DNA from 3 places in the Streptomyces sp. NBC_00390 genome. Region 2 is predicted to be linked to each of the others. Evidence: riboswitches for the same ligand, from Rfam matches in the RefSeq annotation. Region 2 holds a riboswitch; each other region holds the start of a gene.
The links. A riboswitch is a leader RNA that binds a small molecule or an ion and turns the genes downstream of it on or off. The one in region 2 is predicted to bind cyclic di-AMP.
Positions count from the first base shown of each region.

Region 1: it holds a riboswitch for cyclic di-AMP, as region 2 does, so the genes downstream of both, OHS70_RS14340 (C40 family peptidase) here and OHS70_RS32060 (C40 family peptidase) in region 2, are expected to answer to the same signal.
Region 3: it holds a riboswitch for cyclic di-AMP, as region 2 does, so the genes downstream of both, OHS70_RS22385 (transglycosylase family protein) here and OHS70_RS32060 (C40 family peptidase) in region 2, are expected to answer to the same signal.

Region 1 covers NZ_CP107945.1:3,374,129-3,377,396, reverse strand. Annotated here, with positions in the region: gene OHS70_RS14345 (hypothetical protein) at 1-285, shown strand, start outside; gene OHS70_RS14340 (C40 family peptidase) at 356-1,534, opposite strand; cyclic di-AMP (ydaO/yuaA leader) riboswitch at 1,537-1,698, opposite strand; gene pcrA (DNA helicase PcrA) at 2,027-3,268, shown strand, end outside.
Region 2 covers NZ_CP107945.1:7,218,392-7,221,659, forward strand. Annotated here, with positions in the region: gene OHS70_RS32050 (8-amino-7-oxononanoate synthase) at 1-482, shown strand, start outside; gene OHS70_RS32055 (ATP-binding protein) at 689-1,120, shown strand; gene OHS70_RS32060 (C40 family peptidase) at 1,286-1,762, opposite strand; cyclic di-AMP (ydaO/yuaA leader) riboswitch at 1,766-1,921, opposite strand; gene OHS70_RS32065 (hypothetical protein) at 2,265-2,573, opposite strand; gene OHS70_RS32070 (ATP-dependent Clp protease proteolytic subunit) at 2,581-3,210, opposite strand.
Region 3 covers NZ_CP107945.1:5,075,951-5,079,218, reverse strand. Annotated here, with positions in the region: gene eno (phosphopyruvate hydratase) at 1-551, opposite strand, end outside; gene OHS70_RS22385 (transglycosylase family protein) at 886-1,518, opposite strand; cyclic di-AMP (ydaO/yuaA leader) riboswitch at 1,522-1,726, opposite strand; gene OHS70_RS22380 (transglycosylase family protein) at 1,991-2,893, opposite strand; gene OHS70_RS22375 (cytochrome P450 family protein) at 3,032-3,268, opposite strand, start outside.

The DNA of each region.
Region 1 (3,268 bases), 3.8 Mb from region 2:
CTGACCCAGATGAAGGCGATGGGCGCGGGCACGGCACGCTTCACCCCGGCGATGCTGCACGGTGCCCTGACGATGCTGATCACGGGCGTGGCGCTGGTGGGCCTGAACCAGGCGGACGACCAGCCGGTGAACAACCTCAAGATCGGCATCAAGCTCGCGGTCCTGGTGGTGATCCTGGCGCTGGTCTACGTCAAGCGCGACGAGGAGAAGGTCGACAAGGCGGTGTTCGGCGCGGTCGGCGGCCTGACCGTGGCGAACATCTTCATCGCGACCCTGTGGACGTGAGACGTCCTCAAGGACAGCGCAGCGCCCGGGCGGCTCGGCCACCCGGGCGCTGTTTTGCGCTTCGCCCCGGTCAGGCCGGGCGGACGCTGCCGTAGATCGGCATGTAGTAGATGGACTCCTCGCGGACGTTTGCGCCCGGCTTGGGGGCGTGGATCATCTTGCCGCCGCCGATGTAGATGCCGACGTGGCTGATGTCGTCGTAGAAGAAGACCAGGTCTCCGGGGACCAGGTCGCCCGTCGCGACCCGCTGGCCGACCTTCACCTGGTCCCAGGTGGTACGCGGCAGCTCGACGCCGGCGGCCTTCCATGCCGCCTGGGTCAGGCCCGAGCAGTCGTAGGAGCTGGGGCCGGTCGCGCCCCAGACGTACGGCTTGCCGATCTGGGCGCGGGCGAAGGCGAGCACCTTGTCGGCCTTGGCGGCATAGCCGCTGTCGGGCGACGTGCCGGTGCCGGTGCCGGTGCCGGTGCCCGTACCCGTCCCCGGGCTCGTGTCGTTCTGCTGTTCCTGCTGCCGGCGCTCGGCCTCCGCCTGGGCTCGGGCCTCCGCCTCCGCCTTGGCCTTCGCCTCAGCCTTGCGGCGCGCCTCCTCCTCCTTCTGGCGCTCGATCTCCGCGAGCCGGGCCTTCTCCTGCGCCGTCAGCTTCGACAGCAGTTCGCGCGCCTCGGCGAGCTTGGTCTGCACGGTCCGCTTGCTCTCGCGCAGCGCCTGCTGCGACTCGGTGAGGGACTCGAGGCTCTTCGTCGCCTCGGACCGCTGCTCGGCGGCGGCGGCCCGCTCGGTCTCGTACTCGCTGATCGTCTCGCGCTGCTGGTCCGTCATCCGGTCCATCAGCTGACTCTGGTCGAAGTACGCCTGGGGGCTGTCGGCGAACAGCAGGGCGGCGGTCGGGGTGACCGCGCCCGTGCGGTACTGCGCCGCGGCGTAGTTGCCCAGCGCCCGGCGGGACTCGTTCAGCTTCTCGGTGCGCTGGGCCGCCTCGTCGAGCAGCTTGCCGACTTCGCGGCGCTTCCCCTCCGTGGCCTCCTTGGCCTTGTTGTACCTCTGCGTCTCGGTGCCGGCCTGCCGGTACAGGTCGTCGACCTTCTTCTGCACCTCCTCGATGGAGGGCTTCGGCTCGGCGGGCGCGGCGCCTGCGCTCTGCGAGGACAGCAGGGTGACACCGGCGAGGGCGGCCGTGGTGAACCCGACGGCGGTCGAGGGTTTCGCCGTACGGCTGCGGGGCTTGCGATGCGACGCCAAGGCCGACATCTCCTTCTTCCGTGTACCGCCTACCGGGTTAGCTGTCGGGTTCGGGCGAACGGAAGATGCCCTACGGACCAGTTCGAGCCAGGTCCGATTCACCCCGGTTGTGCATAGTGGGTCCCCGGTTCCGAACTTCCTTGCGGAAAGCCCGGATTCGGCGCAGACCGCCCGATGTGACGTGGGTCGCCAGGGGGGTACGGACCGTCTGGACGAGCACGCTAGCCAACTCGTGCGGCTGCTGGGAAGGTTGATGTTCGATTTGTCCGATACATTTTCGTGACCTTGCCTCAGGCGTGGGTGAGGGGTACCAGGGGTAACCGGAACTCCGCCGTGTCCGGAGCCGGCCCTGGCCTACAGGTCAGCGCGCTGCGCGCGGGCGCGGACACCGGGCCGGGAGCAGGTCCCGCGCCCGCCGGCGTACCACTTCACGCTCCCGGGAGTGCGGGGTTTCGGGCGGCGTCCACGTCTGTCGGCGGGGCGGCCTAGACTCGTAGAGCGATGAGCAGCCTCTTTGACGACAGCTTCCTGGCAGACCTCCAGCCCCACGCGGAGGAGCACCCGCCGCCCCCAGAGGAGTCGGCTCCGGAGCAGGTTCCGGACGATCTCTTCGAGGGTGCTTTCGACGTGCCCCCGGCCAGGGACGGGTACTACCGCGACGGAGCTCCGCGCCCCGTCCTGGACCCGGCAGCCCTCCTCGAAGGGCTGAACGAACAGCAGCGCGCCGCCGTCGCGCACACCGGGTCACCGCTGCTCATCGTCGCCGGAGCGGGATCCGGCAAGACCCGGGTGCTCACCCACCGGATCGCCCACTTGCTGGCGACCCGCCATGTGCACCCCGGCCAGATACTGGCGATCACCTTCACCAACAAGGCCGCCGGTGAGATGAAGGAGCGTGTCGAGCAGCTCGTCGGGCCGCGGGCGAACGCGATGTGGGTCTCCACGTTCCACAGCGCATGCGTCCGTATCCTGCGCCGCGAGTCCAAGAAGCTGGGTTTCACCTCGTCGTTCTCGATCTACGACGCGGCCGATTCGAAGCGGCTGATGGCTCTCGTCTGCCGGGACCTGGACCTCGACCCGAAGAAGTTTCCGCCGAAGTCCTTCAGCGCCCAGATCTCGAACCTGAAGAACGAGCTGATCGACGAGGAGACCTTCGCGGACCGCGCGGCTGGGGGTACCTCCCAGGCCGGAGGCTCGGGGGGAGGTTTCGAGAAGACGCTGGCCGAGGCGTACCGCATGTACCAGTCGCGGTTGCGCGAGGCCAACGCCCTCGACTTCGACGACATCATCATGACCACCGTCCACCTGCTGCAGGCGTTCCCGGACGTCGCCGAGCACTACCGGCGACGGTTCCGGCACGTCCTGGTGGACGAGTACCAGGACACCAACCACGCTCAGTACACACTCGTGCGCGAGCTGGTGGGTACGGGATACGAGGACCTGGGGCCTGCCGAGCTGTGCGTCGTCGGTGACGCCGACCAGTCGATCTACGCCTTCCGTGGCGCCACCATCCGCAACATCCTCCAGTTCGAGGAGGACTACCCGGAGGCGACCACGATCCTGCTGGAGCAGAACTACCGCTCCACCCAGACGATCCTCTCGGCCGCCAACGCGGTCATCGAGCGCAACGAGAGCCGCCGTCCGAAGAACCTGTGGACCAACGCCGGGGCCGGCGCGCAGATCACCGGCTATGTCGCGGACACCGAGCACGACGAGGCCCAGTTCGTCGCCGACGAGATCGAC
Region 2 (3,268 bases):
CCGGTGTCGTCACCACGCTCACCCTCTCCAAGTCCCTCGGCAGCCAGGGTGGCGCGGTCCTCGGACCGGCCCGGGTCATCGACCATCTCGTCAACACCGCCCGCACGTTCATCTTCGACACCGGCCTCGCCCCGGCCGCGGCCGGGGCGGCGCTGGCCGGCGTGCGCCTGCTGCGCCGTGAACCGGAGCTCGCGGGCCGCGCCCGTGAGGTGGCGGCGACGCTGCATGGGCGGCTGACGGCCGCGGGTCTGACCTCGGCGCGTCCGGACGCGGCCGTTGTCTCGGTGCAGGCGCCCTCGCCCGAGGCCGCTCTGGCCTGGGCGGCGGACTGCCGGGCGGCGGGGCTGGTCGTCGGGTGCTTCCGCCCGCCGTCGGTGCCGGACGGTATCTCCCGCATCCGGCTCACGGCCCGCGCCGACCTCACAGGTCAGCAGCTCGACAGGGCGGTCGACACGATTGTCCGGACCGCCCCGGAGCGGTGACGCCGCACACCGCCGACCACCCCAAATACGTTCTCCCGTAGCAGAGTTCACCGCATCGAGCGACAGATAGACGCCTATCCCGGTGGATCGGCATCCTTGCCGCCCTGTAAGTGGCAGTCTGACGCGCAGCGCAATCCGTGGCCGTCCTCGCATTTCATCCGCTACGAGTCGGAGACCGGCCCCGGTGGGAAAGGGACAGCGTCGCCATGGCAGACAAACAAGAAGCATCCGTGACTCTGCCGAGCGATCCGGCCTCGGTCTCCGCGGCCCGGAGATATGTGACCAGTGTCGTGTCCGGGTGGGGACTGCCCGTCGAGGCCGAAGCCGCCGACACCGTACGGCTCATCGTCTCCGAGCTCGCCACCAATGCCGTGCAGCACACCTTCGGCCAGTCGCCCACGTTCACCGTCGATCTGCGGCTGGAGCGCGACGAGCAGCTCAGCATCGGTGTCACCGACAGCTACCCGCGCTGGCCGCAGCGGTTGCCGGCGGCGGTCCGGCAGGACAACGGCCGCGGCATGGTCATCATCCGCAGCCTCACCGCGGAGTGCGGCGGACGCCTGTCCATCACGCCCACCGCCGACGGCGGCAAGACCGTCTGGATCGCTCTGCCGTGGAGCGTCCCGGTGCAGAACTGAGAGAGCGAGCCGCGCCGGTCCGGCACGAGTGCCGGCCCGGCGCGAAACCGGTCCGCGCCCGCCTCGGCGGTGCGGGGCGCGCGCCGCCCGTGTCGTCCAGGGGCGTCATGGGCGGCGCGCGGACACCGCGGTACGGGCCTGGCGTACCGTCAGCGCACCCGGCAGTCAGCGCACCCGGCCGTACCAGACCTGCTTCGTCCAGATCCTGTCCAGCCGCACCACCGAGCCCGTCTTGGGCGAGTGCCACAGCCGGCCCTTCCCGGCGTAGATCCCCACGTGGAAGACGAAGCCTCCGTAGTGGAAGAAGACCAGGTCGCCGCGTTGTCTGTTGCGCGCCGAGATGCGATGGGTCCGGTTGAACTGCTGATGGGCGGTGCGCGGCAGGCGCTTGCCCGCCCTCTTGTACGAGTAGAGCGTCAGCCCCGAGCAGTCGAACCGGTTCGGCCCTGCGGCGCCGTACCGGTACGGCGAGCCCTTCTTCGACGCGGCCACCTGGAGTGCCTTGGTGGCATGGGTCGTGACGGCATGGGCCGGGGTGACTCCGCCGGGTGCGATCAGAGTGCCGCCGAGAGCGGCGAGAGTAAGTACCGATACGGCACGCGCTCGTGACACGAGGAGCGCCAGATCCATCTGCGCAGTCATGCGCAACCCTTCGTCAGCCGCCTGTGAAGGATGACCTGTCGGGTTCGGACCTGCGAAGACGCCCGGCCGCTGTCAGCGGCTTCACCCCAAGGGGCGACCTGCGTACTCGGTCACCCCGTACTGCTGGGTCCTCCACTCCTGCCGATGCACTTCTGTCGACCAGGTATCCGGTGCGGCGGCAGGACTCGGCGTCCGCCCGGACCGCCCCGTCGAGGTGGCGGGGGCTTGTCGTCCCACGGATCCTGACCCACCTGTGTCTGTTTTCCGAGTTGAAACGGCTTTTGTGAAGCTAATCACGACTGATCTGTTCGGGTATTCAGTACCGTTTCCCCCTCGGTCGCCTGACGTCGACCCTCGCCGTACCAGCGGTGAAACGGTCCACGGCGCCACATCGGTCGTCGCGTTGCGCAACTCGTACAGCGCGCAACAACTTCCGGGGGCTCCACCGAACGGGGGAGAAAGGCCGCTACCCCGATGGCGGTTGACAGGGTCGGAATGGCCGTCAGCTCGGAGTCCTCGGTGGCATCGTCACCCGGTTCGCTCTCCGTTCGCCGTCCAGAACCCGCAGCGCCTCGGCGAGCGTCGCGGCATGAACCTCGCTCTCGCCACGCATGTGCATGAGTGTCAGGGCCTCCTTGAGTGCGGCGGCGCTGCTGACCAGGGCCTGAGCCGCGCGCAGTGCCCCGTAGGTGTGCCCTGCGCGGGCCGGGTTGATCCGCCCCAGCAGATCGACCACGGCCAGATAGCCGTCGATGAAGTCGGCCTCGGCCCGGGTCAGCGCGGGCAGCGGCGGCAGCTCGGGCGGCAGCACGGAGTGCTCACCTCGCCCCGGAGACGGACGTCTTGCGACTGTCGATCACATGGTCGACCAGGCCGTACTGCTTGGCCTGGGCGGCGTCGAGGATGATGTCCCGCTCCAGGTCGGCGGCGATCTTCTCGGCCGGCAGGCCCGTGTGCCGCACCAGCATCCCGGCGAGTTGGTCCCGCAGCCGCAGCAATTCCGCCGCGTGGATCTCCAGATCGGACGGCATGCCGCGCAACGGCTCATCGGTGGCGGGCTGCTGGACCACGATCCGCGCACCGGGCAGGGCCATCCGCTTGCCCGGCGCACCGGCGGCGAGCAGCACGGCGGCGGTGGAGGCGGCCTGGCCGAGACAGTAGGTCTCCACGTCGCAGGTGACGACCTGCATCGTGTCGTAGATCGCGGACATGGCGCTGTGCGATCCGCCGGGGGAGTTGATGTACAGCGAGATGTCCCGGTCGGGGGCCGCGTACTCGAGGTGCAGGAACTGGGCGATCACATCGTTGGCCGCCGTGTCGTCGATCGCGGTGCCGAGAAAGATGATCCGCTCGTCGAGCAGCTTGGAGTACGGGTCGAGTGTGCGCGTGCCCGTGGATGTGCGCTCGGTGAACTGCGGCAGGACGTAGCGGGCGGCGGGTCGGTGCATGGGCGTCGTACCTTTCCTCGTCTCCGGACCTGTACTTCTGTAAAAAATGTACAGGACG
Region 3 (3,268 bases), 2.1 Mb from region 2:
TCGGTGCCCCAGCGCAGGGCCTCGGAGAAGGACTCCGCACCGATCGGCGCGATCATGAACTCCTGGATGTCCACGTTGGAGTCGGCGTGCGAGCCGCCGTTCAGGATGTTCATCATCGGAACGGGCAGCAGGTGCGCGTTCGGGCCGCCGAGGTAGCGGAACAGCGGCAGGTCGGAGGCCTCGGACGCGGCGTGTGCCACGGCGAGGGAGACGCCGAGAATGGCGTTGGCACCGAGCGAGGACTTGTCCGGGGTGGCGTCCAGGTCGAACATCGCCTGGTCGATCAGGCGCTGCTCGGTGGCGTCGTAACCGACGAGCTCCGGGCCGATCTGCTCGATGACGGCGAGGACGGCCTTCTCGACGCCCTTGCCCTGGTAGCGGTTCTGGTCACCGTCGCGGAGCTCGAGGGCCTCGAATGCACCGGTGGAGGCGCCGGACGGAACGGCAGCACGACCCGTGCTGCCGTCGTCGAGGCCAACCTCGACCTCGACCGTGGGGTTGCCTCGGGAGTCCAGGATTTCCCGGGCTACGACGACGTCGATGGACGGCACGAGCATCTCCTTCTGGGATGTGACGCTGGTAGTGCAGGTCTCTTTGGCCTTGCGGCAAGAGCCTAACCGCCTCGCGGGCATCGGCTGCCCGATGCCCGCCCCCTGGGACGAAAAAGGGCATCAAGACCGCCGCTGCCGGACAAATGGTGCCGGATCTACCCGTCGGTAACCACTTCCGCGGGCCGGAAGGACTGAACCCCGGTCCGGCACCAAGGGGGGAAGGGTGCGCCGGACCGGGGCGAGTGGGGGACGGGGCCTGCCGCGGCGGCCGGTGGTCCGCCGGGTCCACCGGTGTGCGGGAGCCCCTGGGGACGCCGAGCGTCCCCGGAGGGGGTCAGCCCAGGCGGAGCAGCTGACCCGGGTTGATCACATTGACGTCCTTGATGACGTCCTTGTTCAGGTCGTACAGCTTCTTCCAGCCGCCCTTGACCTTCTCGGCCTTGGCGATCGAGCTCAGGGTGTCGCCGGCCTTGACCTTGTACTCGGCCTTCTTGGCGGCCTTCTTCGCCGGGGCCGCCGGGCGCTCGGAACGGGTGACCGGGGCCTCGGCCCGCTTCGGGGCGGGCTTCGCGGCATCGGCGCCGCCGGCGTACGGGGCGCTGGACAGGTTCACGCCGCAGTGCGGCCACGCGCCCTTGCCCTGGCCGGCGAGGACCTTCTCGGCTATCTCGATCTGCTGCGACTTCGACGCCTGGTCGGCGGTCGCGGCATAGGCGGAGCCGCCGTATGCGGCCCAGGTGGAGGCGGAGAACTGCAGTCCGCCGTAGAAACCGTTGCCGGTGTTGACGGACCAGTTGCCGCCGGACTCGCACTGGGCGACGGTGTCCCACTCGGACGCGGTCGCGGCGGACGCGGAGGTGGCACCGAGGACGGGGACGGCGATGGCGGCACCGGTGACGCCGACGAGCGTGGCGAAACGGGTGGCCTTGGACGGGCGACGGCGCTTGAGCGTGGTGGCGCGCAGCATGGGACATCTCCTCACCGACGCCTGCGAGGTGAGCTGTCGGGTTCGGGCCGGTGGGGTGTCCCCGGTTCCGTCAGGAACCACGGGACGAGTGCCCGGCCGCGCACCTGGTGCGCGGCTTCACCCCAAGCCGGTTCCGTCCGTCGGTCTCAACGTCCGGGCCCGGCACTTACCTTGGGTCCCCCGCTCCTGCCTACGGCGCTGTGAGCGACGACTGTTCCCCCCGACCGGCGGCAGGATTCGGCGTGACGGTCGACGGGGCCCGCGATGGCGAGCGGTCAGACCGTAGACACAGCTCTCCCCGATGTTCAAAGCGTGAACATCGGGGAGAAATCACCCGAACCGGACGGATGGAAAGTCCCTTTTTCGCAGGTCAGACCCGAGATGGCCGGATCGCGCAAGCGCGGTACGCGAGTTGCCGCAAAGAGACCCTTGTCTCACTCGAACAGAACGGACATAACGCCGCGAACTGCCGCTACTTCAGATCGAGATCAAGGCTCTGGCCGGGGAGGATGAGATCGGGGTCGGCGCCGACGGTCTCCTCGTTGGCCTGGTAGATCGCCTTCCAGCCGCCGGACACCTCGCGCTCGTCGGCGATGGCCCACAGGCTGTCGCCGGGCCGGACGGTGTACGCGCCGGGCTCGGCGTCCGCTTCCGCGGCCGCCCGCTCCGAACTGTCGCCACGTGAGGCATGACGGCCCGTTTCACGATCCTTGTCCGTACTACCCGATTCCGCCTCGTCGGGAGCGGGTTCACCCCGGTGCTTACCGGTGCCGTTCGACGCGTCGGCACCCTCGGGGGCCGGATCCCCGGAAGCGTCCTCGGTCGGGTCGGACTGCCCCGCCTGGTTCGATGTGCCTGATTCACCCTTTGAATCCGACTTGTCCTGCGTGCTCTTCGGCACGTCACTCGTGCCGGGATCCTTCGACCCGGCCGGAGCGCTCGGCTCCGGTGACACCACCTCGCCCAGCTCCACACCCGGATCGACACCGGCCGCGGCGTCATCGCCCTGCAGCCCGGCGATCGCACCGCACATGGGCCATGCCTCGGGCCCCTGCGCGTCGAGCACCTTCTCGGCGACGGCTATCTGCTGGGAGCGGCTGGCGAGGTCGGCGCTGGGCGCGTACGCCGTGCCGCCGTAGTCCTCCCAGGTCTCCTGCGAGAACTGCAGCCCGCCGTAGTACCCGTTGTCGAGGTCGGCACTCCACATGCCACCGCTCTCGCACTCGGCGACGCGGTCCCATGTGGCCCCTTCCGCCGCGGAGGCGGATCCGGCGCCGAGCAGCGGAATGGCGATGGCGGAGCCGGTCACCCCCGCCGCGACGAGGAGTGCCGGAGCCTGACGGGGTCGGCGGTGCCGTCCGTTCCCGGAGCGCATGCGGTTGCCTTTCGCGTGACTACAGATGACTGCGTGCCTGCTGGTACGGCCGAGTCGACGGTGAACGTAGTCGGATCGCACGTGAGTCACAAGTCGATGCAGCGGAGATCACGTGAAAGTCACGATATTGATCGTGCGTCAGTTTCCGGAAAGTGTGAACTCAACGGGCAGAGTGCGCAATCCACGCATGATGAGTCCCCCACGCCACCGCAAATCGGCCGGATCGCCCGCAAGTCGCACATCCGGCATTCTTCGGAGCAGCGTCGCGAGCGCGGTCTGGCCCTCCAGCCTGGCCAGCGGCGCACCGAGGCAGTAGTGGATGCCGTGCCCGTACCCGAGGTGCTGGTTGTCGCTCCGGGACAGGTCGAGCGTGTC